DNA from 3 places in the Acetobacterium sp. K1/6 genome. Region 1 is predicted to be linked to each of the others. Evidence: riboswitches for the same ligand, from Rfam matches in the RefSeq annotation. Region 1 holds a riboswitch; each other region holds the start of a gene.
What was found. A riboswitch is a leader RNA that binds a small molecule or an ion and turns the genes downstream of it on or off. The one in region 1 is predicted to bind cobalamin.

Region 1 (9,898 bases):
CCTGAACTTTGCCAGTGGTGTCATAATTCAAGAAATGATAGGCCCCGACCTTGAGTTGGGTTTTCTGACTCTCTTCCCAATTCGTCTTAAACTTAGAATCGACAAAATCATCCCCTTCAGTCGCCTTGATAAAAGCAAAATCAATATTCTGAGCAGCCAGCAGTTCCCAGTCGATCTCCCCCTGATAGGCCGATAAATCCACCCCTTTAACCAGATGATCCGCTCTTTTGGTATGATTTAATGTATTGGTGACGCCATAAATGATCAAAATGATGATGATTAACACCCCGATTCCGACTACCAATGAGAGTGCTTTTCTTTTGGTCATTGATTTTCCTCCTTAACTCTTAATAGAAGCATTATAACAAAATAATCACTGGCAGGAAAGTCTCTTAAGGAGTTATAATATAGTTACAGTCCATTTACCGGCTGATCGTCTGCATATAAGGAGAGCGTTATGAATAAACCATTATCCCCAGTTCTTGCTGAAAAACTGGCGACCCTGAAAGAAAATCTTTCCCGCTTCCCCAAGGTCAGCATTGCCTTTTCTGGCGGTGTAGACAGCACGCTATTGCTACAGGTAGCGGTTGACGTACTGGGGAACGCTGTTTTACCCATCACAGTCAATGGTGCCATGCTACCCAGTTCCGAATTTACCGAGTCCCAGGCTTTGGCAAAGGCCATCGGAGCGGTGCCACTGGTGATTGAAGCAGATGTTTTTTCGCTGGAAAATTTTGTCAAAAATCCGGCTGACCGCTGTTACCATTGCAAGAAATTTATTTTTACCCAAATCAAAGATGCCGCCCAGGCTAGAGGCTTTGAAGTCCTCCTGGACGGCTCTAATTGGGACGATATGAAGGATTACCGGCCGGGCATTAAAGCCCTGGGAGAACTGGGTGTCTTTAGCCCTTTAAAAGAATCCGGCCTGACCAAACAGGATATCCGGGATCTGTCAACCTACTACAATCTCCCTACCGCCACCAAACCGGCTATGGCTTGCCTGGCCACCCGAATCCCCACTAATACACCGATCACACCGGAAGCCCTTGCGGCCATTGAAGCTGGGGAAGATTTTCTCAAATCCCTCGGTTTAAGCCAATATCGGCTGCGGCTTTTGGGTGATACAGCAAAAATTGAGTGTGACCCCGACGATTTTGTTGTCATCATCAAAAACCGTCTGTCCCTAATCGACACCCTAAAAAAACTGGGCCTCAAAACCATCACCCTGGATCTGGCCGGCTACAACTGCGGTAATATGAACGGTTGAATAATTTCAGGTTAAAACAACCGTAGTACCGACAATTGTTACATCATGTTGTACGCATCGGGGCGAACATGGTGATAACCTGTTCGATCCCGCAGCGAACAACAGATTAACAAGGATCTGACCCCTAGGTCATTGGTCGGTACGGTAACTGGTTGCCACCTTTATCCAACAACCAAATCCGGCTAACAGCTAAAACTCTTCGTTTAATTCATCCAGCTCCCGGTACATCTGGTAGAGGTCATAGTAGACACCTTCTTCCTGGAGCAGTTCCTCATGGGAACCTTTTTCAACAATCCCATCTTCGGTGAGGACTAAAATCGAATCCGCATTTTTAATGGTGGTCAGCCGATGGGCAATCGTAAAGGTGGTTCGGCCCCGGGTCAGCTCTTTTAAAGATTCCTGAACAATCCGTTCGCTTTCATTATCCAGCGCCGAGGTGGCCTCATCCAAAATCAGAATCGGCGGGTTTTTCAAAAATACCCGGGCAATACTGAGCCGCTGTTTCTGGCCACCGGAAAGCTTAATTCCCCGCTCCCCGATATTGGTATCATAACCCTTGGGGAGCTTTTTTATAAACGCATCGGCGCCGGCATGTTTAGCCGCCTGAATCACGCTTTCCCGGGTGGCATCCGAGCGACCATAACTGATATTTTCATAAACGGTTCCCGAAAAAAGATAAACATCCTGCTGGACAACCCCCACCTGGGTGCGTAAGGAATGCAGGGTCAGGCTTTGAATATCCTGACCGTCGATCAGAATTCGGCCGGAGCTGACATTATAAAATCGGGGAATCAGATGGCACATGGTCGTTTTGCCACTGCCCGAAGGTCCCACAATGGCAATGTTTTCACCAGCTTTAACCGCTACATCAATATGGGAAAGTACCGCATCGCCGCCATCGTTGTATTGAAAGCTCACATCTTCAAAAACAATATCGCCCACAACATTTTTCAGTTCCACTTCATTGGACTGATTTTCATATTCGGTAGGTTCGTCCAGAATTTCGATAAACCGCTCAAACCCGGTCATTCCCCGCTGAAACTGTTCTGCGAATTCAACAATCCGGCGGATGGAGGTTAGTAAGGTGGTGACATACATCAGATAGGCGACATAATCGCCGGGATTAATGGCACCATTGATCATAAAGATTCCTCCGAAAACCACCACCAATAAATACATCAGTCCGTCAAAGAGCCGGGTGGTGGTCTGAAAACCGGCCATATAACGGTAGGTTTGTTTTTTTATTTCAAGAAATTTACTATTTCCTGTCTCAAACTTAATCTCTTCAATATTTTCGTTGGCAAAAGATTTCACAACTCGGATTCCCAAAAGATTATCTTCCACCTGAGCGTTTATTTCACCCGTTTGAACCCGCGACCGTTTAAAGGCAATCCGCATCCGATTCCTGAAATAGGTGGTCGTTAAAAGCATGATCGGCAGGGCGGCAAAAATAATCACTGTCAACCAGATATTAACTGAGCCAAGAATGGCAAATGAAACGCCAATTTTTAAACCGGCAATAAAAAACTCCTCGGGACAATGATGGGCAAATTCCGTCACATCAAAAAGATCAGTGGTGATCCGCGACATCAACTGACCGATTTTGGTGTCGCTATAAAAAGAAAACGACAACTTCTGGAGATGTGAAAAGAGATCCCGGCGCATATCCGTTTCGATTCGGGCGCCCATGACATGGCCCACATCGGCCATAAAGTAGTTAGCCACTCCATCGATAAGCCGCAGTACCAAATATACCAGCCCCAGTTTTAAGATTGTTTCCACCGTCAGACTGGCCAGATCATTGATGGCGGTATTGGTGATAAACCGTACGATCAGGGGCAAAACCAGATCGCATACCGTTGTCAAGGTAGCGCAAAACAGATCCAACAACAGAATCCATTTGTATTTTTGATAATAAGGTATGAAACGTTTGATAAGTTGTGTGTTACTGATTCGCAAAATATTCCTTCTTTCTTAATTGCTACACTTAAAAACTTTGGGCAATTGAAAAACGATTCACGTTTCCCAATTGCCCATTCATGGTCTTTTACTGAAATTTCTTTTATTAACTGATCTTACTGACTGACCTTGCTCTGATCTGTCATGATTTCACTAAGGGATGTTGCCAGACCCGCCAAGCCCTGAATTTCAGAGGGAATAATAATCTTAGTGGCTTTGCCATCAGCTACCTTTTCAAAGGTAGATAAACTCTTAAGGGCAATAACTGACTGAATCGGATTGGCATCATTTAACATCTTGACCCCATTGGCAACCGCTTCCTGAACCTTGACAATGGCTTCTGCTTCACCTTCTGCCCGTCTGATCTGAGCTTCCCGATCCGCTTCGGCACTAAGAATAGCAGCCGCTTTTAAGCCTTCCGCTTGTAAAATTGCCGCTGATTTTTCGCCTTCAGCGACCAGAATGGCACTGGCTTTTTCGCCTTCTGCCTGGAGGATTTTTTCCCGACGTTCCCGCTCTGCCTTCATCTGCCGTTCCATCGCATTCTGGATCGCTTCTGGTGGCATGATGTTTTTAAGTTCTACCCGGTTGATTTTAATCCCCCAGGGATCGGTGGCTTCATCGAGAATTACCCGCATTTTGGTATTAATCACGTCCCGGGATGTCAGTGTTGCATCGAGCTCCATATCACCAATGATGTTACGCAAAGTGGTGGCGGTTAGATTTTCAATGGCTTTCATGGGATTGTCCACCCCATACATATAGAATTTAGGATCGGTAACCTGTAAATAAATTACCGTGTCAATCTGCATCGTAACATTATCCTTGGTAATAACCGGTTGGGGCGGGAAATCCGCGACCCGTTCTTTTAAACTGATTCTTTTTGAAATCCGGTCAAAAATCGGAATTGCGATATGAAAACCGGTCTCCCAGGTGGCATGATAAGCGCCCAATCGTTCCACCACATAGGCATTAGCCTGGGGAACGATCTTCGCATTCACAATAATTACAACAACAAAAATGATAAATAAAACGCCTAAAATAATTAATCCAATCATCTTCTTACCTCCTTTTATTTTATTTCTTCTTCTACCAATTTAACCATGGCTTTAACCCCTTCGATTCCTACCACAGTCACTTTTGCACCAACAGGAATGACTGTATCGTCGTCGACATTTCTGGCAGTCCAAGACTTACCATCAACCTTGATGGCGCCCTGTCCCTTAAGATTATTGATTTCTTCCTCAACAATCCCCTGTTCTTTGAGAATGCGATCAGCATTGGTTGTTATCGTTTTGGGATCCATGTGTTTTTTCAAAAAAGGTTTTGTTCCCAATAATAATCCAACAGAAACCAGAAAGAACAGCGTCATCTGTACCCAAAATGGTGCGCCTAAATAAGCGACGGCCATTGCCACCAGAGAACCAACACAAAACCAGATGGAAACCAGTGCGCCAGCAGTAACCAATTCAACCACCAGAAAAACGACAAATAAAACCAACCAGACAAGAATGATATTCATCTGCTCACCTCCCTCATTCACTTAATTTTATTATAACATAGTTTGTTGTTTTTTTTCTCATGAGTTACACAATCGATTTTTTTTATTTTTTTCTTGCACTTTCATTTTTTAGTGTGTATAATCAAAAGCAAGTAAATAGAAAAGCGAACATATGGTGCCTTAAACATTAAGGAGAATAGGGAATCAGGTGAGAGTCCTGAACGAACCCATCACTGTAAGGGCGGAGCAAACCACAAAAACCACTGTTTTTTTAATGGGAAGGTGTGGCAAAGCGTTAAAACCCCAAGTCAGGAGACCTGCCTATGAATCGATCCTGAATGAACGAAGGTAAAGTTCATGGCTGTTATTTAGAATAAATAACAGCTGTGGACTTTTTTATTTGCCAAAATTTGTTGAGAATCATTCAGGAGGAAACGATGACAATTCTTAAAAAAGCACAAGCCGGTGAGATCACCGCAGAAATGATTTATGTGGCGCAAAAAGAAGGGCTCGATCCCGAAAACATTCGCCAGGGGGTAGCCGTCGGTGAAATCGTCATTCTAAAGAGTTCCCGGCCAAATATCAACCCGGTGGCGGTGGGCAAGGGTCTGTTTACCAAGGTTTCCGCCAGCGTTGGGATGTATGAAATAGATGACACCATCGATGGTGAAATGGCTAAAATCAAACAGGCCGTAAAAGCCGAAGCGGATACGCTGATGGATTTAAGTGTTCGGGGTCCGATTGATGAAATGCGTGAAAAAGTCTTATCCACGGTGGACCGGCCGGTCGGTACCCTACCCCTTTATCAGACCCTGGCTATGGCTCAGGAAAAATATGGCAGTGCTTTAGATATGACCGCGGATGACATGTTCGCGATGATGGAAAAGCATGCCTCCGAAGGCGTCAGCTTTTTAGCCCTGCACTGCGGCACCACCATGGACGTGATCAACCGCGCCAAAGAAGAAGGCCGGATTGATCCACTGGTTAGTTATGGGGGTTCCCATCTGATTGGCTGGATGGTTCACAACCACTGTGAAAATCCCTTTTTTACCCAATATGACCGGGTCCTGGAAATCTGTAAAAAGTATGATGTCGTGCTGAGCTTTGCCGACGGCATGCGCCCCGGCTGTATTGCCGATTCCCTGGACGGCGCCCAGGTTCATGAATTGGTGATCCTCGGCGGTCTGGTTAAAAAGGCCCGGGCGGCCGGGGTTCAAGTGATGGTCAAAGGACCGGGCCATGTGCCCCTGGATCAGATCCAGACCACTGTAAAGTTACAAAAACAACTATGCGGCGGCGCTCCCTACTTTGTCTTCGGCTGTCTGCCCACCGATTCCGGGGCTGGTATGGATCATGTCACTGGCGCCATCGGCGGCGCAATCGCCGCCTATTACGGTGCCGACTTCCTCTGTTACGTCACCCCGGCCGAACATATCGGCATGCCAAATGCCGATGATGTCTATATGGGCGTGATGGCCAGCCGCATCGCCGCCCATGCTGGTGATGTTGGCAAAGGCCATCCGGCAGCGATTGCCTGGGATCTGGAAATGTCCCATGCCCGCCGGGAACTTAATTGGGGCCGGCAGATGGAACTGGCCATCGATACTGAAACCGCCACGAAGGTCTGGAAGGATCGCAGCACCGACTTCGAATCCGAATGCAGCATGTGCGGCGACTTCTGTGCCATGAAAATTGTCGGCAAGTATTTACGAGACGAAAACCAGGAAGCGAGGAACTAATCATGACCCAAATATTAAAAGCTCGACAGGGTAAAATTACCGAAGAAATGGAAATGGTGGCACTCAGCGAAGGCTTCACGCCTGAATTTATCAGAGCCGGAGTAGCTGCCGGCCGGATTGTCATTCCTAAAAATAAATTGCGCAATCGTTCTAAAATCTGCGGCATCGGTGGTGGTCTGGACGTCAAAGTCAACGGTCTGATGGGCACCTCTGGTGATCGGGATGATATGGACATGGAAGTCAAAAAACTAAAAATCATCGAAGCCGCCGGTGCCCACGGTTTTATGGATTTAAGTATGGGTGCCGATATTGATACCATGCGAACCTTAAGTCTAAATAATTCCAACATTGCCGCTGGCTGTGTGCCCGTTTATCAGGCTGCCAAAGAAGCGGCTGATAAACGGGGCCTGATGGTCAATATGACCTCTGATGATCTGTTTGAAGTGGTTGAAAAACAATGTCAGGCCGGTATGGATTTTATGGCCGTGCACTCGGCCCTGAATATGGATCTTCTCAAAATATTAAAAAGAACCGGTCGCGTTGCCGATATCTGTAGCCGTGGTGGATCCTTGCTAACTGGCTGGATGTTCCATAACGATAAAGAAAATCCTCTTTATGCCGAATTTGACCGACTGCTGGAGATTCTCAAAGCGACCGATACGGTACTTAGCATCGGCGACGCCATTCGACCCGGTGCCAATGCTGATTCTCTGGATCAGGCCCACCTGCGCGGCTTAATGGTCGCTGGTGAGCTGACCAAACGGGCCCTGGCGGCCGGGGTTCAGGTGATGGTGGAAGGTCCCGGCCATGTGCCACTAAACCATATTCCCTCAGCGATGCTACTGCAAAAACGACTCTGTTACGATGTACCCTACTATATTTTAGGCTTCCTGGCCACCGATATTGCTCCCGGATATGACAATATTACGGGTTCGATCGGCGGTGCCTTTGCCGGCATGCACGGGGCTGATTTCCTTTGTTACCTGACCCCAGCCGAACACCTGGGTCTGCCCAATGAGGAAGATGTCCGCATCGGTGTCGAAACGACCCGGATCGCCGCCAATGCGGCCAATGTCTTAAAGCGCGGCGGCGCGGCCTGGAACCGCGATCTGGCGATGTCCCGGGCCCGGGTTTCCCGCAATCAGGAAGAACAGATCAAAAACGCCATCAATCAAGCCAATCTGATCGCTGCCTTTGCGGCTCAAAAGCCTTCCCATGGTTGTGCTGTCTGTGCCGACAGTAAATGTCCGGCGGATGTCGCGGCGGAGTTTTTTGGGATATCCTAAACGAGTAAACCCTTTGTGACGGGTAGCTTACCCGCCCCACGAAAAAACAAGCGTTTATTATCCAAAAGCGTCACCCATCATTCCGTAAGGGTTTGTAATACAAGCCCTTACAAGCCTCACCAATATAGTGATAAAATCAATCGTACGTTTCATTTATTACTAAGTAGAAAGGATAATTACCATGATCGAAACCAAATATACCTTAACACACGTCATCGACCATACCGAACCGGCTGACCCCAAGTGGCGTCAGGCCGCCCGCGATCATATAGAAAAATTAGCGATTCCGCCCTGGAGTCTCGGTCAGCTGCTGGTTGTCGCTGAACAGTTGGCCGGGATTCAACGCACCATCCGACCCAATGTCGATAAAAAAATGGTCATCACCATGGCCGGAGATCACGGTGTGGTGGCCGAAGGGGTTTCTGCCTTCCCTCAGGAGGTGACTCCACAGATGGTGGAAAACTTTGTCAAAGGCGGAGCGGGCATTAATATTTTAGCCAAAGCCGCTGGCGCCGAAGTGATTGTCGTTGATATGGGCGTCGCTGTGGATATGCCCGAACTGGTTTCACAAGGCGCCATCATTGACTGCAAGATCGCCCATGGCACCAAAAACTTTTATCAGGAACCGGCAATGACCCGGGAACAAGCCATTGCTGCGCTGGAAGCCGGGATCAATGTGGCTTCCAAGGTGATCAAAGAACAGGGGATCAATCTGCTGGCTACCGGCGATATGGGGATTGGCAACACGACCCCCAGCGCCGCTATTTTAGCGGTTATGGCCGAATATCCGGTTTCATCAGTAACCGGCCGGGGCACCGGCATTGATAACGCCACCTTGCTCAACAAGATCAAAGTGATCCGGGAATCGATCAATCGCCATCAACCCGATAAAACCGATCCCATTGATGTCCTTTCCAAAGTCGGGGGCTTCGAGATTGCCGGGATTGCCGGCGTAATCCTGGGGGCTGCTTTTAATCAGGTGCCGGTTCTGGTGGACGGCTTTATTTCCACCGCTGGTGCGCTGATCGCCAAGGCCCTATGTCCCCAATCGCTGGATTATATGATTCCCTCCCATCAGAGTGAAGAACCGGGGCATCAGCTAATGTGGCAAGCCCTGGGCTTACGCCCCCTGCTTAACCTCAATTTCAGATTAGGAGAAGGCACCGGGGCAGCGGTGGCGATGCACCTGGTGGAATCCTCGGCCCGGGTCATCTGCGACGTCTTAACCTTTACTGACGCAGGAGTAACCAATGGTCATGAAGGGGTATGATCCCCAAACCAACGGCGGCCAGTATTTAGAAGACCTGGCCACCGCTTACTGGGTTTCCGATGCGCTGTTCACTGCTTTGGAAATGGATCTTTTTCAAACCATCGATGATTTCGGGATCCGCGGCGCCAGTCTCTTAGAACTCGCCCCAAAACTGGGGGCCAACGAAAGCGCCCTGGAACGTTACCTGGCACTTCTAAACAGTCTTGGTCTAGTAGGATGCTACCAAAATGTTTATTATAACCAATTGATTACCAAAGAATATTTACTAATAGCGAGTCCGCTTTATCAGGGCGACTCGCTGCTGTGGCGTAAAAATCTTACTGATGACTGGAATACGCTTAAAGCTTCGCTGACTGCTGGTGGTCGGGTCAACTTTCTGCCGGCGGATATCAGCGAAGAAGAACTTAACCTGCGCCGGGCTAAATACATCAAAGCCATGGACAACGTGGCCAAGTTAAAAGCCCGCGACTGCACCACCTTTTTTACCGAACTCAGCGGTGATATTCTGGATGTGGGAACCGGCTCCGGAGCTATGGCACTGGCCTTTTTAGAAGCCTTTCCGGGCACTCGTGCCACCCTGCTCGACATTGTGCAGATGCTTCCTCAAACTCAAAAACTTGTCGATGCCACCGCCTACGCAGATCGGGTTAACTACCACCCCGCTAATATTCTGGAACCACAATGGGGTCTTGCCAAAAAATATCGGTTGATCATTCTTTCTAATATTATTCACGCCTACGCCGAGTCGGAAAACGAACAGGTTTTAAAAACCGCAGCCAGCCATTTGAGTGATGATGGCATCATCCTGATCCATGATTTTTTTAATGAGCATGATCCGGTCAAGGCTCACCTGACCGATATCAATATGTTTTTAAA
Region 2 (9,898 bases), on a different contig from region 1:
AGCTGACAAAGCCAACGATCTCAATATCGTCTTCAATTCCCTCAAAGGCCGCTTTTTTGTTCCGCATCACCTTAAAATCAGTAGTGCCGGGACACATATCTTCAGTTTGTTGACAGCGAATTAATCCAACTTTCGTAAATTCTCCCTTTTTAAAACGCAGGTAGTGAACAATGATAACCCTATTTATCACTAGCATACATTGATCAAGAAGCGGTGTCAATTGTTTATGCAACGAAATGAATGATCCCGGAGCAATCCCCTGTGAACCATCGGCTCTGACGCATTGAAGTTACTAAGCACCAGCCGTGCAGATATTGCGATTGAGCTGGTTGGAGTAAAATAGATGGACCGGTTCATTGTAGAGACGACTTAACAAATCTTCTGATAAATACTGATCCACCACTCCGATTTCAAAGGTTCCCGAGCGATTGAGCACCCCGACTCGTCCGCCAATAAAAAACACCTGATCCGGATTGTGAGTTGTCATAATAACACCATAACCCTGATCCGACAATTTTTTAACCAGTTTCATGGTTTTAATCTGATTCCCGAAATCCAGATGGGCGGTGGGTTCATCCAGTAAAATAAAGTCCGGCTCCTGGGCAATGGCTCTGGCAATAGTCACCAGCTGTCGTTCCCCACCGCTTAACTGCGTATAGGCTTTGTTCCGGAGATCGGTGATCCTGACCAATTCCATGGCTTCTTCAATCATCCGCTGATCCTGCAGACTCAGTTTTTTAAAGGCACTTAAATAGGGGGTTCTGCCCATGGCAACAAATTCTTCAACGGTAAAGGCATAGGTCGGCTGGTGAATCTGGGGCACATAGCCAATCCGCATAGCGAATTGGCGCAGCGACAGATCTTTAATATTGTCTTTTTCTAAAAAGATCCCTCCTTGTGTTGGCTCACTCAGATTGCCGATGCAGTTCAGCAAGGTCGATTTACCGGCACCGTTGGGACCCAAAATGGTAAATATTTCACCCTTTTTCAGACTGAAATTGACCTCTGTAAATATCTGATTGCCGTTAGGATAGGCAAACCCCAGTTCAACGATCCTTAAATTCATGACAGATTCATCCTCTCTTTTTTTAACAGATAAAAATAGAATGGTGCGCCAATCAAACCGGTTAAGATACTCAGCGGTAATTCGGCGCTGGTGATGGTTCTGGCAATGGTGTCAATCATCAGTAAAAAGATTCCTCCCAAAACGAAAGAAACCGGTAATAATTTCATGTTATTGGGACCGACCATCAATCGCCCCAGATGTGGCACCACCAGGCCTACCCAGCCGATTGTTCCACTAATGCAAACAGAACTGGCTGTCAATAAGGTGGCGCAGATAATGACAATCCGACGGGTGGTTTTCACATTGATCCCCAGGCTTCGGGCTTCCGTCTCACCGAGTGACAGCACATTGATTTTCCAACGCAGTACCATGATAATGATAATTGCCAGGATCATCGCCGGTGCCACCATCAGGATACTCTTAGGCAATACCTTGGCGATACTGCCCATCTGCCAATAGGTTATTTCAGCCAATTCCGTTTCCGGATCGGCAATATATTTAATAATCCCCATAATTGAACTCATCAGTCCCCCAACAATAATCCCTGACATCACCAACATCATATTGGAGCTGTTTTTAATCAGCTTCGGAGTCGTTGTTGTCAACGCCACCGCCAGAATGCCGCCAGCAAAGGCACCAATCTGAATACCAATGGTTCCGATCCCAATTAAAATTGCAATGGCGGCTCCAACGCAGGCGCCGGAAGATACCCCCAGCAAATCAGGCGATACCAGAGGGTTTTGAAAAACCCCCTGATACACCGCCCCTGACAAAGCCAATGAACCACCCACCAGAATCGCTGCCACCACCCGGGGGAAACGCAACGTCATAACAACGCTCTCCACATTCGCATCCCCGACTTGTGGTAGCGGTAAAATGTTGGCCGCCAGCACATGGATCACTTCCGGAATTGAAATGGGAAAGCGTCCCATGCATAATGAAACAATCACCAGGGCTCCCAAAATGATAACTAACAGCACCAGCAAAGCTGAAAAATTCAAGCGCTTTTCTTTAAGATTGATATCTTTTAACATTTACTACAACTTTCTGATTTTGCGGTTGCAGCCGACTTAACTGTTGGCATCGACTTTCAAAATCGTATCAATATTTTCATCGGTCAGATCGGCAGAAAAGAACGCTTTATAAAAGGCTTTCAGATCTTTACGGATATCATAATCTTTAAATAGTTCCGGCTGTTGAATACTGCCCATCCACTTAATCATCAGAGGTGTTTCAACACAAGGGGCATCATAACGATAAATTCCCATCGGGGTTTTGTAAACCCGATGGTTTTTAACCGCATCGATATTGCTCCAATCCTGACCTTCAATTTTATTCTGATACAGATCTTCCGGTACGATTTCGTCAAAATTTGACAGATAGATGATCTCCGGATTCCACTGAAGGATTTGCTCCATATTTACTTCTGACCATTGTTTATCCAGTCCGGCAGCGACATTCGCACCACCGGTTAACTCTAACAGATAATTATTGATGTTTTTTGCTCCTGCCACGCTAAGTTTGCTATTACGTAAATACATTACTTTCTTTTTTGAAACACTGTCAAGTTCAGCTTTCTTGTCAATAAAATAATTTTCTACCTCGGTGTGATAAGCCGTCAGTTTTTCAGCTTCATCTTCTTTTCCCAAAACCTGACCAACCAGCAGTAAATCCTTTTTTAAGTCTTCCAGATTTTCCGCATAATTCAGCATTACCGGGGTAATTCCCACCGCTTTTAATTGTTCGGCTTCAGCCGTCTGATCGTTCCAGATAAAGGCGATTTCTGGCTTTAAATTCATTAGCGCTTCCACATTGATGGTAAAGTCTTTGGTAATTTCAGCTGTTGAAATAGTGGCAAAAGACGGATCAAGTTCTGGCATAAAACTGGTTTTGTACGCAGCCATCGCGCTGGGATTAATCGATACAATCCGCTGACTGCCACCATCAATGGCCCATATTGCCGACGCCCAGGGAATCGGGGTAATGGCAACCTTGGTGATGGTTTCCGGTAATTGCACCTCATTACCACCCTGATCTACCACCGATGTCAGTTTTTCGGCGGTTTTACTTTCCGACTCCTTTGCCTGACTGCTGCAACCGGCAATGGCGATACACATAATCAGACCGATACAGATAACCAGTAACATTCTTTTTTTCATCTCTTCTACTCCTTGGTATTTTTTTATTTTTAATTTAAGCCGTTACTTCATTTGCAAAGAAACGCTTTAAATAAGCGTAGCCTGTTTGTCCCATATATTGATAATCCAGCTCGATAAACGCGTTACCGCTAAGGCTGGGATAGGGCATGGGAATAAATTTATATGATATCGTGTTGATTCTATTTTGATAAAGCGGATCCGCAATGACATGGGTAACGGTCATTTGCGATAATTCCTGATCCGTAATTTTATTTGCCCGGATGGTTATAATCCCAAAATCGTTTGGAATCGCTGCCTCAAGCTGATCCAGAATTTCATTTTCGCCCAGCAGCAGCACCCGGAAAGCCGGACACGGCTGCGGCTCTTTATTTAAGTAATACGATTCCGGGATCACTGTTTTTAATAACGTACCGACAGCTCTCAGCCACTGATTAAAGCCGTCAATGCCGATCGGCATTGCAAAATGATAGGGTATTTCAAACATCTCCGCCATCCATTTTGCCAAACTCAGACCGTGTCTGGAAAAAACAAGATTCAGCTCAGCTTCTGCTGCCGTTTTAAAGGAACCCAGACTCTCATAGCCGAGAAAGTTCACCGCATAACCCAGCGACGTCAGGCAGGTTTCAATTTCATCAAAGTGTTGCCTTTTCCCAAACAAAAATGGATTATAGCCAATAATATTGAGCCGTTTTTTTCGGTTTTCAACTTTTTTTAACGTTGCTTTGGCGATTTTTAACAAGGCCTTTGCTACCCCTTCTTCGGCCGTCTGAAAACCGTTGGTATCTATTGCACAGGTCATTTCAAACAGATCACAGGTCTGTAAAAAATGATCATTCATCCCGGTCATAAAGGTAACCGGTGTGCCAATGGATAGAAATAATTTTATATCTTTGGTTTGATGATTCATTTGAAAGCGCTTTGTAATGGCTTCACCGATCTCATTTGTGCAGCCATTAACCGCCTGCAAGTCATTAAATCGGGAAAAAATAAACGGATTGTGATTCAGTTTATCAATGGAACTAGGACAGTTTGCACAGCCGGAGCCCGTCATTAAAAACTGACAAACGGCCTCATCATCGGGGAATAAAGAAAGTACCCCCGTATAATCTGCGGCCAGCGGCGGTAATTCACAAACCGCTGCATTTTTTGATAAAACCAGTGGCCGGGTCTTGACAAAGTCCGCAATTTTTGCTGCAATCTTATCCAAACGTTGGGATGGACTGGTTTTTCGTTTCTCCATGGGACCACGCTTGAAAATCTCGACAGGTATCTGATGGGGATTATCAAGTCCCTCGATCATCGTATCAAAATCGGTTTGGCTGAGCAAATCGGGACATGAAACATAAAGAATAATACCCTGATAGCAGGCTTTTCGTAACGCCGCTTCAACAACGCCTTTAATTTTTTCCAGATAATCCCCAAAGGTATAATCCAATGCACGAATGGGAACGAGTTTGAGCTTGGACAACTGCCCACATTCCAAAGCCCTAAAATATAAAATACGGATACAAGTTGGCGGTCCGACGGCCACGACTAAGGTGTCCGGTATCGCAAAAATTCGTTTTGCCATTTCCATATCACCTAAATTATAGACCGACGTTTCAATGGTGATGCTACTCATCTGCTGATTTCCTGGTTCTTTGCGGAAACAAAATCAAAGAGGGCTTCCATTGCGTCATCATCAAGGGAACGAGAGTCACTGGCAGGAACTTCGCAAAACAGATCCTTCCCCAAGGTCTTAATTACCTGTGAAAGAGGGGCCTGGGGATCGGCCTCAATCATGGTATTTCTTTGATACTCGGCCAGCTTGATCGCCTGGTTTTGTTCAATAGAGGCTATCAGACGACTTTCGGTCATTTTGATAAAATGATCAACCACATCTTTATCGGTTTGGGACGAGTAGCGATTATGAATAAAGCCGCCAAATAGTTTTTGCTTCGGGGTTTCGTAGTGCGTGATGCCCTTTAAAATATTATTGGCAGCGTACAACGACATAAATTCTGATGAGGTCACAATATAAACCGCATCAACACATTGCTTGCGCATGGGGATGGAAAAACCACCACAGACCACATCACCCAGCACATCATAGACAATCAGATCCCAGTCCATCGCAAAGACTTCCAGCTTTTCCAGGGTCTCGATCACCGCCGAAATGCCCATCCCGGCACAACCGACCCCCGGTTCCGGGCCGCCAGCTTCAACGCAAGTAACGCCATAAACTCCTTTATATAAAATATCTGCTTTATTCAGCTGATCTCCTTTTTCCTTGAGTGTTTTCAAGACGGTGGGAATCCGTCGCTTCATCAGAATCCGGGTCGAATCCGATTTCGGGTCACAGCCGATATGGAGAACCTTTTTCCCAGCTTTTGAAAGCGCTGCCGATACATTGGCGGCAATCGTCGATTTACCAATCCCTCCCTTGCCATAAAATGCGATCCGTTTTAGTTTTATCTTCATTTTTCCTCCAATAAAAAAACTCTTCTGAATTATTAGACAGAAGAGTTTATTATAAAAATAAATCCCTCACCCAATAATCCGTTAGGCTTGGTTATCACAAAATATAGAAGCATCCTGGCTTAAGATCATCGCCTGCTGTAACAACTTCCCAGAAATTTCTTTCCAGTGTTGATCAATTTACAGCGGCTCACTTTTACAGTGGCGGTACCGCATCGGACTTTAACCGATTTTCATACTACACTTTGTTATTCAATTAAGTCGTATTATATCACAAGAAAGAGGAGCAAACAATTCAGCGGTTCTTCTAATTTCCAATTGCCAGCTATCAATATTTTTGATAGTATAGGGCTAAACAAACAAGGAGGAAACCAATGATTTCACTACAAAATATGAAATATATGATCGAAATTTCAAGGCATCAATCAATTTCGGCGGCGGCTAAGGCCCTCTATATTTCCCAATCCACTTTATCCACTGCAATCAAAGAAGTCGAACAGAGTCTCGGAATTCTCCTGTTCAAGCGAAACAGCCGTGGGATTGAATTAACTTATGAAGGACAAGATTATCTAAACCATGCCAGAGATATCGTTGAGCAAGCCGACTATCTGGAACGACGTTATCAGCATCAGAAATCGATCCCGATGCGCTTTTCTGTCTCCACCCAGCGACTGCCCTTTTCGACCATGTCTTTTATCAAAATCGTTGATGAAATCGGCTTGGATCGCTATGATATTGCCATTCGGGAATGTCCAACCCATGAGGTCATCCACGACGTGGCCACCCGTCGCAGCGAAATCGGCGTTATGTGCATTAATGATCATTACCTGAATACGATGCAAAAACTTTTAGATACCAGCAATCTCTCCTTTCATATTCTGGGAAAAATTAAATCCTATGTTTTTATAAGAAAACTACATCCCCTCGCTAAGAAAGAATTGCTAACCCTTGATGACTTAAAACCATACCCTTTTGTCACCTATGATCAGGGTGATGACAATCTGCTTCATTTTTCTGAAGAAATTTTATTTAATGAAATCCTGGATAAAAACATTCATGTCATTGACCGTTGCACAAAAATCGCCCTGGTTCGTGGCACTGATTGTTTTAGCATCGGTCCGGATCTGACTAACAGCGATGGCGATAAGATGCACTCAAAACTAAATGAGATTCAGACGATCGAGTTTTGCGAAAGTGATCAAATTTTACACGCAGGTTATATTATGCGCAGGGAACATACCTTAAGTGATATTGGAATACGCTATATTACGACTTTAAAAGCGAAAATCAATGGACTAGAATGCAATTCTTACTGATGCAAAATAACTAAAAAGATCAAAAGGACAGATACTTGATCCCTTTGATCTTTTTTTATACACTTTGAGTTCTTCAGGCTTTTCTAATTCTAAACACCACTTTTTCTCCACAGTCCGGGCATTGGAGCGGCGCATCGGTAATCACACCTTTGCGAGCCGCATAGACAAAGGGAAACACTGCACTGAGTGCCATCATGCAGAAATTTCCACTCTTGTCCTTATCCAGCTGGGGTCCGTCAAAAATGACTTCATCCCCCGCCGAATATATCGGGCAACCCGATTCCTCAACCACCAGTTTTATTTTCTGTTCAATTACTTCCATGTTGTCCTTCCTCTATAACGCCAGTCGATACAGCGCTTCAATCTGTTCCAGGGTTGTACTTCTGGGATTAACCAGAATATTACCACTTTTCATGGCATCTACAGCCATCGCAGGGATCTTATCGACCGTGACGCCCACCTCACCCAGGGTTTTGGGAATCCCCAGTGCACAAGTTAAGCTACGGATCTCATCGACCAAAGTCTGAGACGTAAAATCCTCCCATCCTTCACCGCATTTAATCGCGTCATAAATTTTTTGATAACGTCCGGTATCGGCTAGGGCGTTATATTCCAGCACCGTTGGCAGCAGTATCGCATTGGCAACCCCATGAGGGACATCAAAATAACCGCCCAGGGGATGGGCCATCGCATGGACATTACCCAGCCGCGCCCAGGCAAAGGCGATCCCGGCAAACATGCTACCATAAAGCATATTGGCTGCTGCTTCTGGATTGGTTCGATCTGCCACAAACAAACGGATATTATTACCGATCAATTCCAAGGCTTTTTCAGCCATTGCATCAGAAAAAGGTGAAGCGGCCTTCGATAGATAAGCCTCAATGGCATGAACCAGAGCATCAATTCCGCAGGCTGCCGCCGTTTTTTCCGGGGTTGTCATAACTAAGGTTGGGTCCAGTACTGCATAGGCCGGAATCAGTTCATAACTAAAGACCGTCAGCTTATAATTCCGGGAACGGTCCGTAATCACCGCAAAAGCTGTTACCTCAGAACCGGTGCCAGCAGTGGTGGGAATGGCAATTAGCGGCACAATCGCACCGGGGACCTTGTCAGCCCCCTCATAGGCACCAATGGAGCCACCGAACTTCGCCAGTATCCCCACCGCCTTAGCTACATCCATGGGGGAACCGCCACCCAAAGCAATAATACAGTCTGCCCCACTGTCAACAAACACCTTGGTGGCCTTATCGACGGTTTCTACTGAAGGATTGGCCTCCGTTTGGGTAAAACTGTCAAAAGTTAGCCCGGCCCGCTCTAAAATATCCGTAATCTTCTTAACCACCCCCATCTTATTCAGATGCGGTCCCGAAATCACCATCGCTTTTTTTAATTCCTGCTTATTTAAAAGCTCCGGTAATTTCTCAATACTATTCACCCCGCAGATTATTTCTTGCGGTATTTTAAAACTAAAACTATTCATCTCTTTTCCTTTCATAACTCCCGACAAGACTATTCAGTTACACTACCAACGCGAGCGGCAAAGGCAGGCTTTTCATCGACATCGACATACTCTACATCAATATGAGCGCCAAACTCATCACCATATTTGAATTTACAGTAGCCATAAAAGAGTACGCCCAATACGGCCCAGCCACCAGCCATGATCCATTCTTCTGCTACCAGTGCAGTGGAAGCAAAAGGCAACGGAATCACATATAACAGGGTCATCATACCCGATAAAGCAACTGCCACAATTCCCACGAAGGTGCCAAATCGGACCTTGTATGGTCGTTTCATATCCGGTTCTTTTTTTCTTAAAATCAGGAAGGACAAGGATACCATGGCATAGGCCAGGCAGACCCCGAAACTTCCGGCATCAACAATCCAGACCAGCATTTTTCGTCCAAAGAAAGGAGCAATTACCGATAATACGCCAATTAGGCCGATTGCTAACACTGGAGTTTTATACTTAGGGTGAAGTTTAGCAAATACTTTTGGAATCATATTGGATTCAGCCATGGAATACATCGCCCGACTGCCCCCGATTAAAAAGGAGTTCCAGCTGGTAATAATCCCGGCCATTCCACCAACAATCAATACCTTGGTCATGATTTCACTGTTAAAAGCCAATCCCATCGCATCGGCCGTTACGAGCGTTGAATCTGCCATTGCACTAGCAGGCATCACATAAGCCACGGCCAGAATGATCAGGGCATAAAAGGCGACTGCCATCAGAATCGAAAGAATCATAATCCCGCCAATTTTCTTAAATCCGGCATTTATTTCTTCAGCTGCCTGCGGAATTACATCAAAACCGACAAAGAGAAAAGGCGTCATAACCGCTACCGTAAGCACACTCCCCAGAGCGGTGGTGCCCAGTTCAATACTGCCACCAAACATGTTTCCGGCAATATTAGAAGGATCACCATTAATCACTGATCCAGCGATTAAAAGGAGTCCAGCCCCGGCAATTAATGCAGTAAAAATAGTTTGGAGTTTGGCTGCTGTTTTAGCTCCGAGAATATTAATGGCGGTAATAATAATAGCGGTAATCACCCCAACGGCCACCCATGAAGCATAAATGTCAAATCCAGCCACTGTATACATATACCCTTGTAAAAAATTAGGGCTCAAATATTGGATGACCGTCGGAAAGGCACAAGCTTCAAAAGCCACAACGCTGACGTACCCCAGAATAATAGCCCAGGTACAGATAAAGGAACCCGTGGGTCCCATGGCCTTATAGCTAAAGACATGTTCACCGCCGCATTGAGGCATCGCAGCTGTAAGTTCTGCATAGGTCAGTCCCACAAAGACGACCATAATCCCCCCGATTAAAAAAGCCAGGGCCGCTCCCAGAGCGCCAGCGGTTTCTATCCAGATACCGGTATTCACTACCC
Region 3 (9,898 bases), on a different contig from region 1:
GACGAAAGGCCGAAATGTCACTGTCTTTGATAGTGACAATATTTTTACCGTCCAGAAACACCTCCCCACTGGTGGGTTTATCAAGCGATGCCAGAATATTGAGCAGGGTTGTTTTTCCTGAACCGGATTCTCCCATGATGGCCACGTATTCGCCCTGTTCCACCGAGAAACTAACATTAGACAGCGCCTGTACCTGATTCCCGCCAAACCGGGTGGTATAGATCTTTTTTAAATTCTTTACTTCGAGTAATCGCATTATTTTTCTCCCTCTATGATTTGAAATTTTCTTATCGACAACTAAAGTATAAAGGAAACGCAGCTGCCCTGCCATCGCTTCGACTTACATTTCGACTTCTAATCTTACACTTTTGTAAGGTTGTCTTATAAGGCTTCAAACCGCTTAGTGGCCAGATCAATGCTGACTCGGGTGCCCTTTCCCACCTGGGAGGTTACAGTAATTACGTGGGAGAGCTTATTTAATACTTGCTGACTCAAGTAAAGACCGATGCCGGTAGATTTTTTATCCATTCTGCCGTTGTAACCGGTAAAGCCCCGATCAAAAATCCGTTTAATATCTTCTTCTCTGATTCCAACACCGGTGTCAGAAATAATTAGGGTTTTTTCTGAATGTTCATCCAAATAAATGGATATCTTCCCCTGATTGGTGTATTTCAGAGCGTTTGAAATAATCTGTTCCAGAACAAAGATCAGCCATTTTTCGTCGGTTAGAACACGGCAATTCATTTCTTCCAACTCCAACGATATTTTTTTATTGATAAAAATAATGCTATATTTTTTCACCGCCTGTCTGATGAGGTCTGCCAAATCATACTCAACCAACAGCAAATCTGATGACATACTTTCAAGCCTTAAATACTGGAGCACCATCTCGACGTATTGTTCAATTTTAAAAAGTTCCTGGGCATAGGTGCTGGTGCGTTCCCTATCACCTTCCTCCGTCTGAAGTAACAGTCCCATTGCTGAGATAGGGGTTTTAATCTGATGGGCCCATAAGGTGTAGTAGTCAATCATATCCGTTTGCCGGTTATCGAACTGGGAGATCAGCTCAGCCCGATTCTCCGCCAATACCCGGGTCAGGGTTTGATAGTCTACTTCCAGCAAATCCCGAGGCTTTGGTAATTCCCCCACCCCAGCGGTGGCCCTACTGATCCCCTCTGTCAGGCGCTGATGCTTTTGATAAAACTGCACAAAATCCAGACCGGCAAAAACAACGGCCAGAGCCATAACCAGTTCAGTACTATAAACAATCGGCTCCAGCGGCAAATAATACAGGGCATATACCATGGCAAAGACAAGTATGAATAAGACAAAGGCGACCATTACCCTAATCCGACTTTTCAAGTAAGCACCCAATACAAATAATATTTTCATTTTACACCTCGATTAATCCCCAATTAAATAGCCGACGCCTTTTTTAGTGGCAATAAAATCGGCCAGCCCGGCTGTTTCCAATTTCTTGCGCAGCCTGGCAATATTTACCGTCAAGGTGTTATCGTCCACAAAGCAGTCGCTGTCCCAAAGCCGTTTCATAATCACATCCCGAGAGACCACCTTGCCCTTATTTTCCAGTAAAATTTGAAGGGTTTTAAACTCATTTTTACTTAGTTCCACTTTTTGATCCACATAGATAATGCTGGCATCATTAAGATTTAGAATCGCGCCCTTATGTTCCAGTAGGCTTACTTGGCCCTGAAAGGAGTAGGTCCGCCTAAGCAGAGCTTGAATCTTTGCCACCACCACCGCCAGATCAAAGGGCTTGGCAATAAAGTCATCGCCGCCCATGTTCATTGCCATAACAATATTCATGTTATCACTGGTCGACGAAATAAAAATAATCGGCACCTTAGAAAGCTTGCGGATTTCGCTGCACCAATGGTAGCCGTTAAAAAATGGCAGGGAGATATCCAAAAGGACAAGCTGCGGATCATAGGCCACAAACTCATCCATAATATGATGGAAATCCGCAACGATTTGGGTTTCAAGTTCCCATTTATCCAAATGATTTTTTAGTGCTTTTGCTATAATCTGATCGTCTTCTACAATTAGTATTTTATACATACCGAACCATCCTATCCTTTTCTGACCGTGGGCAAAGTAAAACACTGATGCTTTGTTGCCGCTTTGTTGCCGCTTAACTCCCATTATAAATCAAAGTAGCCCAATTTCAAAATCGATCTGAAATTCGACTGTCAGATTTGTTCTTATCGATAACGTTAAAACTCCCCATTGCATGACGGGGAGTTTTTTTGTATCGCTAAAATTTATTCCACACTCCAGGCTTCCACATTGGGGATGGAGTATTGCTGACCATCATCAGTGGTGTCGGTATAAAGGTATTCAACAGTTCCCCATACGGTTACCATTTGGCCTTCAACAAAGGGGGATTCTCCAGAGTTTAAGCGATAATAGACCTGTACCATTTGATTAGGATCATCGTTTAAATCCATGATAAAATCACAGAAGTAGTGTTGATTTTCAAAGTTTTCATAAACCTGATAAACCCGTCCCGTCATCTTGACCTTATTTCCGGTTTCATTTTTAGCCGTTTCAACTACATCGGCATAAGATAACTCTGTGGTCTGAGCTTTAAACGGATCCAATCGGGCCTTTCTCTGGACAGTCGTCTCGTCGTAATAGCCCATGTCAAAATTACCCTCGTAAATTATATCGCCATAATAATTGTAAAGCGTGCCCTGTCCATCATAACGATTATCGGTGTAATTGCCATCATATAAGAGCTTCTTATCAAGATACTCTTGTCCCGGCCCATTTAAAAGATCATTCTGATAATTACCTTCCTGTGTGAACCCATCTTCCCAAACGGTTTCTCCCATTCCCTGAAAATGGCCTTGTTCCCATGTACCGTCATAAGTCCAGGCAACTTCAGCATCATTGGAAACCGTAAACACGCCAGTTCCCTGAGGCAAACCTTTTACCAATTGGCCGTTATAGGTGCCGGTTTTTTCGCCAAATGATAAGGCTAAGGTAATTTCCTGGTTTTTTACCGACTCCGATTTATTGCCAAAAATGCTCGGAATCAGCGAGCAGCCTGACAGCAATAGCGCTAAGCCAAGGGCTGTCAGTATCAATGTTATCTTTTTCATCATACATTCCTTTCAAAACTAAATGTTTGCAAACCATTTGCTTGGTATTTACCCATTCTTTCACCAGTCATTTGTTTTTGCCAAAAATTTTTATTAAAGATCGTCAACCTCAACCATCTGTTTTAGTTGGGTCAGAAAGGCGGCCATCCACTGATTATCCTGACGGATGTATTCCGGATGGGCTAAGACCTCTTTTGGCAACTGGACATAATCATCCGGAACCATTTCATCGCCGCAATTTGCAATCAGATCATTAATAATCGGCAGGGTGTTTTCCAGGTGAAACTGAAAGCCAAAAACTCTTTTGTTATAAATGAAGGCCTGATTTTTGCAGGCGGTGCTTGCGGCAATGACCGTGGCCGCCTCAGGCAGCTCGACAAAGGTATCACCATGCCAGTGAAAAACCACCGGGTTGTCCGGAAAAAATGCAAACAGCGGTGACGCTTTGGCTTCTTTAGAAAACGTGATCGGGAGCCAGCCGATTTCTTTTTGCTTGTTCTGAACAACCTTCCCGCCAATGCTATCAGCAATTAACTGACTGCCGAGACACATACCAAGGACCACCTTGTTAGCTTTTATGGCGGCTTTGATCAATTTTTTTTCGGCCTTCAGCCAGGGGTATTGATCTTCTTCATAAATGTTCATGGGACCTCCCATCACCACCAGCCAGTCAAATTCATTTACCTCCGGCAGTGCTTCATCGTTATACAATTGCGTCGAGGTAATAATACTTTGATTGGTTTTTGCCCACACTAGAATACTGCCGGGATTTTCAAAGGGTACGTGCTGTAAATAGTGAATTCTCATCTGTGACCTTCCTATCTGATTATTGATTATTATCCTTATTTTTATGCAAGTATACCATTTTAAACGCATTTTTTAAATTTTTTTATTTAAAGGCAAATAAAAAAAGCACAACCAGAACTGGATGCACTTTTTTTATTGGTACTCAGATTTTTGGCCAGAAAAATCTAAGCAGAAATGAGGAATAATATTCTATCAAAAATGTAAATTAATGAAAGCAAGGTAAATTCGGGGATGTCACACACCATCCCCGAGGAAGGGAATTAAATACTGACTTGGAGATGTCCTTCTATTCGAAGAGATTCTACTTTTGGCTAGGAGAAATTAACCAACTCCCAAGAATCACACACTTCCTGGGTTCGCTTGCAATCGTTGTCGACAACAAGACGAAAAAAAATCCTTCTCCAGTGGAGAAGGATAAAAGAATCATACTTACAAATTTAAATATAATGCTCTTACAGCCCTCTAAATCGGAGGTTGTTAAGAAATCACTACAAACAGGTCTTCTGGCTCAACAATCAACTTTCCATCTCCCTTCCCGTTAAGTTCTTAACAGTGGTTATGAGACGGTCATCATGTTTTACAGCTGCGATTACAGCAAAGGATTTACACCTTTTTCCCTTGAATATAGGACAAGTTCACTATTTAATTAAGTTTATTTTACACCAGGTTGCACTTCTTGTCAATAGCATTTTGAACCTTTGAGTCGTTAATTTAATTCAGCATCCCCAGTGATAATAAAAATCGGGTTGGCGGCCTTTAGCATCGTTAAACCACCAATGCCTTCGCCCCGGCTGATGCCCACTTGAACCAGTTCTACATTTTCAAAATACTGGTTCATCAGGGTGGTGGCCTGGGCGGCGTTCTCCAGGGTGACAAAATTGGCAATGACCCGACCACTGGCCCGGAGATTGGCCTTACACCACTGAAACAGGCCTTCCATATTACCGCCGGAACCACCAATGATGACCCGATCCACTGGCTCTTTAATTTCAGCCAGCACTTCTGGCGCCTTACCGGGGATAATGACCACATGGTTGGCATTAAAATGTTCTTTATTCTTTTTTACCAGTTCCAGCGCCGTTTCTTTGGCTTCCACAGCATAGACCTTACCATGGTCGGCGGCATAAGCTGCTTCCATAGTGAGACCCCCGGTGCCGGCGCCGATATCTACGACCACATCGCCGGGGTTTATCCCCAGCAACGAAATGGTGAGGATGCGGATTTCGCGTTTAGTCATCGGTGCCTTACCCCGAATATAGGCCTCGTCCTTGTATCCTGCTATCTTACTCATTGATGACCACCACGACTGCCAGCCCTTCCTCCTGATAGCTCAGGGCTTCTGTTACGGTTAAGCGGGTTATTTTCTCATTAGGATAGGATAACTCTTCACCAACATAAAGCAAGCTGTTTTCACAACCGACTGATTTAAGAATCCCGGCAATAAACGCAGTATTATTATTTTTGTCAGTAAGAATGCCCAGCTTTTTATTTTTTGCCAGAGCTGCCGCCAAATCCTGATCCCGGCCATGAAGGCTCATCAGCTTAGCATCTTCCCAACACATTGCCAGTTTGGCAAAAAAATACTGCAACGAACTAATCCCGGGGATGCAGACAATGTCCTTTTCCGGTACTACTTTTTTGGCATAGGTCAGCAGACTATAAAAGCCGCAGTCACCGGAAACAACCAGCGCGGTTTTCTTAGTCTTGTATACCTGGGCAACCTTTTCCATCAGCTCACTTAGGGGGGTTCCCTTGCCGATAAAAAGCATTTCTTTACCACTGGCATCAAAACTTTCAGCATGGCGGGTGCCACAGAGAATCACTTCTGCCGCTTCAATTTCTTTTAATGCGATCGGCAGTATATAATCCGGATGTCCCGGTCCCAGTCCAATAATTTTTAATGGGTACATAATCGTTTCCTCAACTCTTCTGCGTCTTTGCTTTGTCCTAAAAAGCCATGGATCTTGGAAAACAACACCACTTCCATTTCAATGGTGCCATAAACCCGATCGGTGACCTTTTTCTTTATGACCTCGGCCAGATGATCAAAATAGTCCGGCAAATTTTTGCTCAGAATTAAATCGGTTGCTTCATCGGTGGTTTTAGAGGTCATGATTTTTTCCATCGTTTTCTGGGTTGCGCCGAGCAAACCGGCGTGGGCGGTTAGAATTTCCATCCGTCCGTCGGCAACACTGCTATGGGTATTAAAAATCCCCCCAGCCAGCTTCACCAGTTTTCCCAGATGGCCAATCAGCAGAATCTTATCAAAACCCATCCGTTCAGCCTCATCCAGCATAAAACCGATATAATTACTGGTTTTTACCAGTACCTCCTCAGAAAGTCCCAGTTCCTCGGAAAAGTCTTTCCCATAATTGCCGGGGACAAAGATGATTTCTTTAAAGCCTTTGGCATGGAGCACTGAGAGTTCCAGTTTCAGGGACGCCTTAAGGGCATCTTCACTCATCGGCTCAACAATCCCGGAAGTGCCGATAATCGACAGTCCGCCTTTAATCCCCAGCTTGGGATTAAAGGTTCGTTTGGCCAGTTCCACACCCTGGGGAATGGACAGCTCGACCCGCCAACCTTTGGGTAAATCCGTGATCTGACGTGCGGCTTCAGAAGCTAAAACCGTTTTAATCTCCCGGGTAATCATCTCCCTTGGGGTCGGATTAATGGCCGGTTCACCCGGAGGAATACTGAGTCCCACTGAGGTGACCGTACCGACACCAATACCGGCTGCAAACTCAATTCCGGCCTGGTCTGATGAGGTGATTTTCGAAAAAACCTTGACGCCATTAGTCACATCCGGATCGTCCCCAGAGTCTTTGATCACTGAGCAGGAGGCTTCGTTTTCTGAAAAAGTCTGATCGTGCAGCACCAGATCCAGGGTCCAGCCCTTGGGTGTACTGATTTCAATGGTTTCCCATTTCTGTTGATTTAAAAACATTAACAGTGCCGCTTTGGTGGCGGCGGTGGCGCAAGAGCCGGTGGTATAGCCGTAGCGCAGGGTCTTGCCATTTTTTTCAATGGTTTTATTTAACATGGCTTACCTCCCTTACTGAAGGGGATAATTCTTTTTGATTAATAAGGTCGATAAATACGGGATCTTACCTTTTAAGACATCAATATCCCGGACCACTTGCTGGGTGTCCATACCGATGTTGGATACCAGCACAAAGCTTTTTTCCAGCCCGCGGGCTTCCAGTTCCTCAGCCATCCAGGCATTATTGGCGGAAATTTTCATCACCACAATATTCTGGTGGGCATCCAAAATCGCCCGGATTTCTTCTACTGGCTGAGTCATCGCCACAATCCCCAAGGATTCTTCTCCCTGGGTCAGGGGAATATTGAGTTGCGCCCCGAGATTGCAAAATGACGGCACCCCTGACAGGGTGATCACTTCAATACTACGTTTTAGTAGATATTCCATCACATAAGAATAGGTGCTAAAGACCATCGGATCACCCAGAGTAATAAAGGCGACGTCCTTGCCCTGATTAAGCAGCACTTCAATTTCATCGGCATTTTCTTTCCATTGTTTTTGCAAGGCTTCCCGTTCCTGAGACAGGGAAATCATCGGAAAATTCATTTCCAGAACTTTTGACAAATCGGAGATATGACTTTTGACAATTTCAAAGGCAACACTGGTGCTGCCCATTTTTTTTACCGGGGTAATCACCATATCACAGGCATCTAAAACCTTAGCCGCTTTAACGGTGAGCAGATCGGGATCGCCGGGGCCAACTCCGATGCCATAAAAAATTCCTTTTTTTGTAGCGCTCATCATTCTTACCATTCTCTTCCCAGTTGATAAAGCATGGCATTAAGAATCGCCGCCACGACCGGACTGCCGCCTTTTCGTCCGTTGATCCGAATGATGGGACTGTCAATCTGATCCAAAGCTTCCTTGGATTCCGCCGCGCCGACAAAACCGATTGGCGCACCGATAATCAGGGCTGGTTTGGCATTGCCAAGCTTGACCTGTTCAATCAGGGTATATAAGGCGGTTGGCGCATTACCGATGGCAAAGATGCCCACACTGTCGTCCTTCAACGCTCTTTCCATGCTGACCGTGGAGCGGGTGACGCCGCGCTTTTTGGCTTCTGCGGCGACATCGGCATCGTGGACAAAATTGACAATTTCAATGCCGTGGTCAGCCAGTGCTTTTTTATTAACTCCGACCTGAATCATCCGGGTGTCGGCATAAATTTTCTTGCCCTGTTTCAGTGCTTCGATGCCACTTTCATAACCGTTGTTTAAAATTTCCAGTAAATCCGCATATTCAAAATCAGCGGTGGTATGGATGATCCGTTTAACCATCGGGGCAATGGCTTCCGGGAAAACCTTATCGCCCATTTCAGCGGTAATAATCTCAAAACTACGCTCTTCAATTTCTCGGGGGTTGTTAATGTATTCCATTTTTTCTCACTTTCTTAAGTCGATTTATTTCTTTATTATTCAAAGCTCTATGATCACACCTCTTCGGTGGTTATTTTTATTCCGCCCGGGATCAGGCGGTTTTGGTAGATTTCGGCATAGGCCGATTCGGGAACAACCTGCTTGAATGCATTTAGAAACTCAGCTTCTTGAAAATCACCATTGTCATACATGACGCCAATCACTGTGCCGCTATGACCGATGACGGTTCCCAGACCACCAAAATCCCGAGATAGGCCAATCAAATCATCGAGATAATTCTTTTTTAAGCGTTTCTGGTTAAGAATAGCGCTTTTAGTACAGGCCGCGCCAATCTCCTTGAGGCTTTCGGTGCGAACCCCTTTTTCAAATTGAGTGACAATTTCGACAAAGATGGCTAAGTCGTCTGAGGAATAATCATCCTGACTTTCATTAAAGGTCATCGTATCAATGCCACCGTTAAAATCAATGATTAGGATATCTGCTTCCACGGTGCCATCAAATTCCTTTAGTACCGAGCCACTGAGATGATTAAAAAGGTTTAAGCGCTCAAACATCAGATTGTCTGATGGCTCAATACCGGTGCAAAGCGAACCGATCTCCTTTGGGATCAGATCCAGACCAAAATAAGCACAAAGCCCGGCAGCCATTCCGGCAATATCGGCAGTGCTGCTGGCCATTCCCTTTTCCACGGGAATATCACTAACCATGGAAAAATGCAAATGTTTTTTTTCCAGCTCTGGAATCGCAAAGCGCCGAAAAACCGCTTCGACCTGTTTTCTGGTTTTGGGCTTTAACACCTCAAGATTCCCCGGGCCTTCAGCAATCGTAATCCGGGAATAGCGGTCAATCGGGCTGGATACCAGACAGGGACTGCCATCATACCAGCCCTGAATATATTCGCCACAGGTGCCCGGGGTTTCGACCTTAACCCGCCTCATGCCTGCCCCGCTTTGTGCTCCAGAACGACATTTAGGAGACTGCTTAAAAACATCGGGTTGCTGTAAAAATGAATATGCGGATAACCAGCCAGGACATTTTTCTGGCGGTACCCACAGGTCCAGGTTTTCCCTTTTTTGGTGATTACATAGGCCGTCGGCAAGACTTCATCACTAGAAACCAGGCTGTGATGAAATTCATGTCCGCGAACCGCAATGCTTTTTCCACCAAGATAGGCCGAAATATCAACATATCCAAACCGCTGCAACCGTTTGGTCATTGTGGAATCGGCATCGAAAAATCCCACCGCCGGATTCGTTTCACCGCTGTTTAGAGTCATCGAATTGGTCAGATACATAAGCCCCCCGCACTCCGCATAACAGGGCAATCCGGCTTCCAGCTTATCCTTGATATCAGCAATCATCAACGTGTTGGCGGCCAGCTCGGCGCCGAATATTTCCGGAAAGCCACCACCGATATATAAACCATCGAGATGCTCTGGGAGACGCGCATCATTTAAGGGACTGAAAGTAACCACTTCCACTCCGGCGTTTGCCAGGGCTTTAAAATTGTCATCATAGTAAAAATTAAAGGCCCGATCTTTGGGAACG

Region 2: linked by a shared signal. The riboswitch ahead of U2P91_RS12640 (nitrogenase iron protein NifH) and the one ahead of thiC (phosphomethylpyrimidine synthase ThiC) in region 1 are both predicted to bind cobalamin.
Region 3: linked by a shared signal. The riboswitch ahead of U2P91_RS08865 (type 1 glutamine amidotransferase) and the one ahead of thiC (phosphomethylpyrimidine synthase ThiC) in region 1 are both predicted to bind cobalamin.

Annotation. Positions count from the first base shown of each region.
Region 1 covers NZ_JAXQGA010000007.1:185,708-195,605, reverse strand. The annotation lists gene U2P91_RS08570 (glycoside hydrolase family 25 protein) at 1-328, opposite strand, end outside; gene larE (ATP-dependent sacrificial sulfur transferase LarE) at 458-1,267, shown strand; gene U2P91_RS08560 (ABC transporter ATP-binding protein) at 1,457-3,220, opposite strand; gene U2P91_RS08555 (SPFH domain-containing protein) at 3,343-4,284, opposite strand; gene U2P91_RS08550 (NfeD family protein) at 4,299-4,748, opposite strand; cobalamin riboswitch at 4,884-5,067, shown strand; gene thiC (phosphomethylpyrimidine synthase ThiC) at 5,165-6,466, shown strand; gene bzaB (B12 lower ligand biosynthesis ThiC-like protein BzaB) at 6,469-7,752, shown strand; gene cobT (nicotinate-nucleotide--dimethylbenzimidazole phosphoribosyltransferase) at 7,934-9,022, shown strand; gene U2P91_RS08530 (class I SAM-dependent methyltransferase) at 9,009-9,898, shown strand, end outside.
Region 2 covers NZ_JAXQGA010000014.1:44,088-53,985, forward strand. The annotation lists partial or broken gene U2P91_RS12615 (CGGC domain-containing protein) at 1-196, opposite strand, end outside; gene U2P91_RS12620 (ABC transporter ATP-binding protein) at 293-1,066, opposite strand; gene U2P91_RS12625 (FecCD family ABC transporter permease) at 1,063-2,100, opposite strand; gene U2P91_RS12630 (ABC transporter substrate-binding protein) at 2,137-3,225, opposite strand; gene U2P91_RS12635 (nitrogenase component 1) at 3,260-4,846, opposite strand; gene U2P91_RS12640 (nitrogenase iron protein NifH) at 4,843-5,685, opposite strand; cobalamin riboswitch at 5,774-5,954, opposite strand; gene U2P91_RS12645 (LysR family transcriptional regulator) at 6,057-6,998, shown strand; gene U2P91_RS12650 (TIGR04076 family protein) at 7,072-7,320, opposite strand; gene U2P91_RS12655 (iron-containing alcohol dehydrogenase) at 7,333-8,478, opposite strand; gene U2P91_RS12660 (APC family permease) at 8,508-9,898, opposite strand, start outside.
Region 3 covers NZ_JAXQGA010000008.1:54,497-64,394, reverse strand. The annotation lists gene U2P91_RS08885 (ABC transporter ATP-binding protein) at 1-256, opposite strand, end outside; gene U2P91_RS08880 (sensor histidine kinase) at 382-1,392, opposite strand; gene U2P91_RS08875 (response regulator transcription factor) at 1,405-2,079, opposite strand; gene U2P91_RS08870 (hypothetical protein) at 2,283-3,125, opposite strand; gene U2P91_RS08865 (type 1 glutamine amidotransferase) at 3,219-3,932, opposite strand; cobalamin riboswitch at 4,408-4,593, opposite strand; gene cbiT (precorrin-6Y C5,15-methyltransferase (decarboxylating) subunit CbiT) at 4,639-5,223, opposite strand; gene cbiE (precorrin-6y C5,15-methyltransferase (decarboxylating) subunit CbiE) at 5,216-5,842, opposite strand; gene cbiD (cobalt-precorrin-5B (C(1))-methyltransferase CbiD) at 5,830-6,975, opposite strand; gene cobI (precorrin-2 C(20)-methyltransferase) at 6,988-7,719, opposite strand; gene U2P91_RS08840 (precorrin-8X methylmutase) at 7,722-8,351, opposite strand; gene U2P91_RS08835 (GHMP kinase) at 8,405-9,289, opposite strand; gene U2P91_RS08830 (cobyrinate a,c-diamide synthase) at 9,286-9,898, opposite strand, start outside.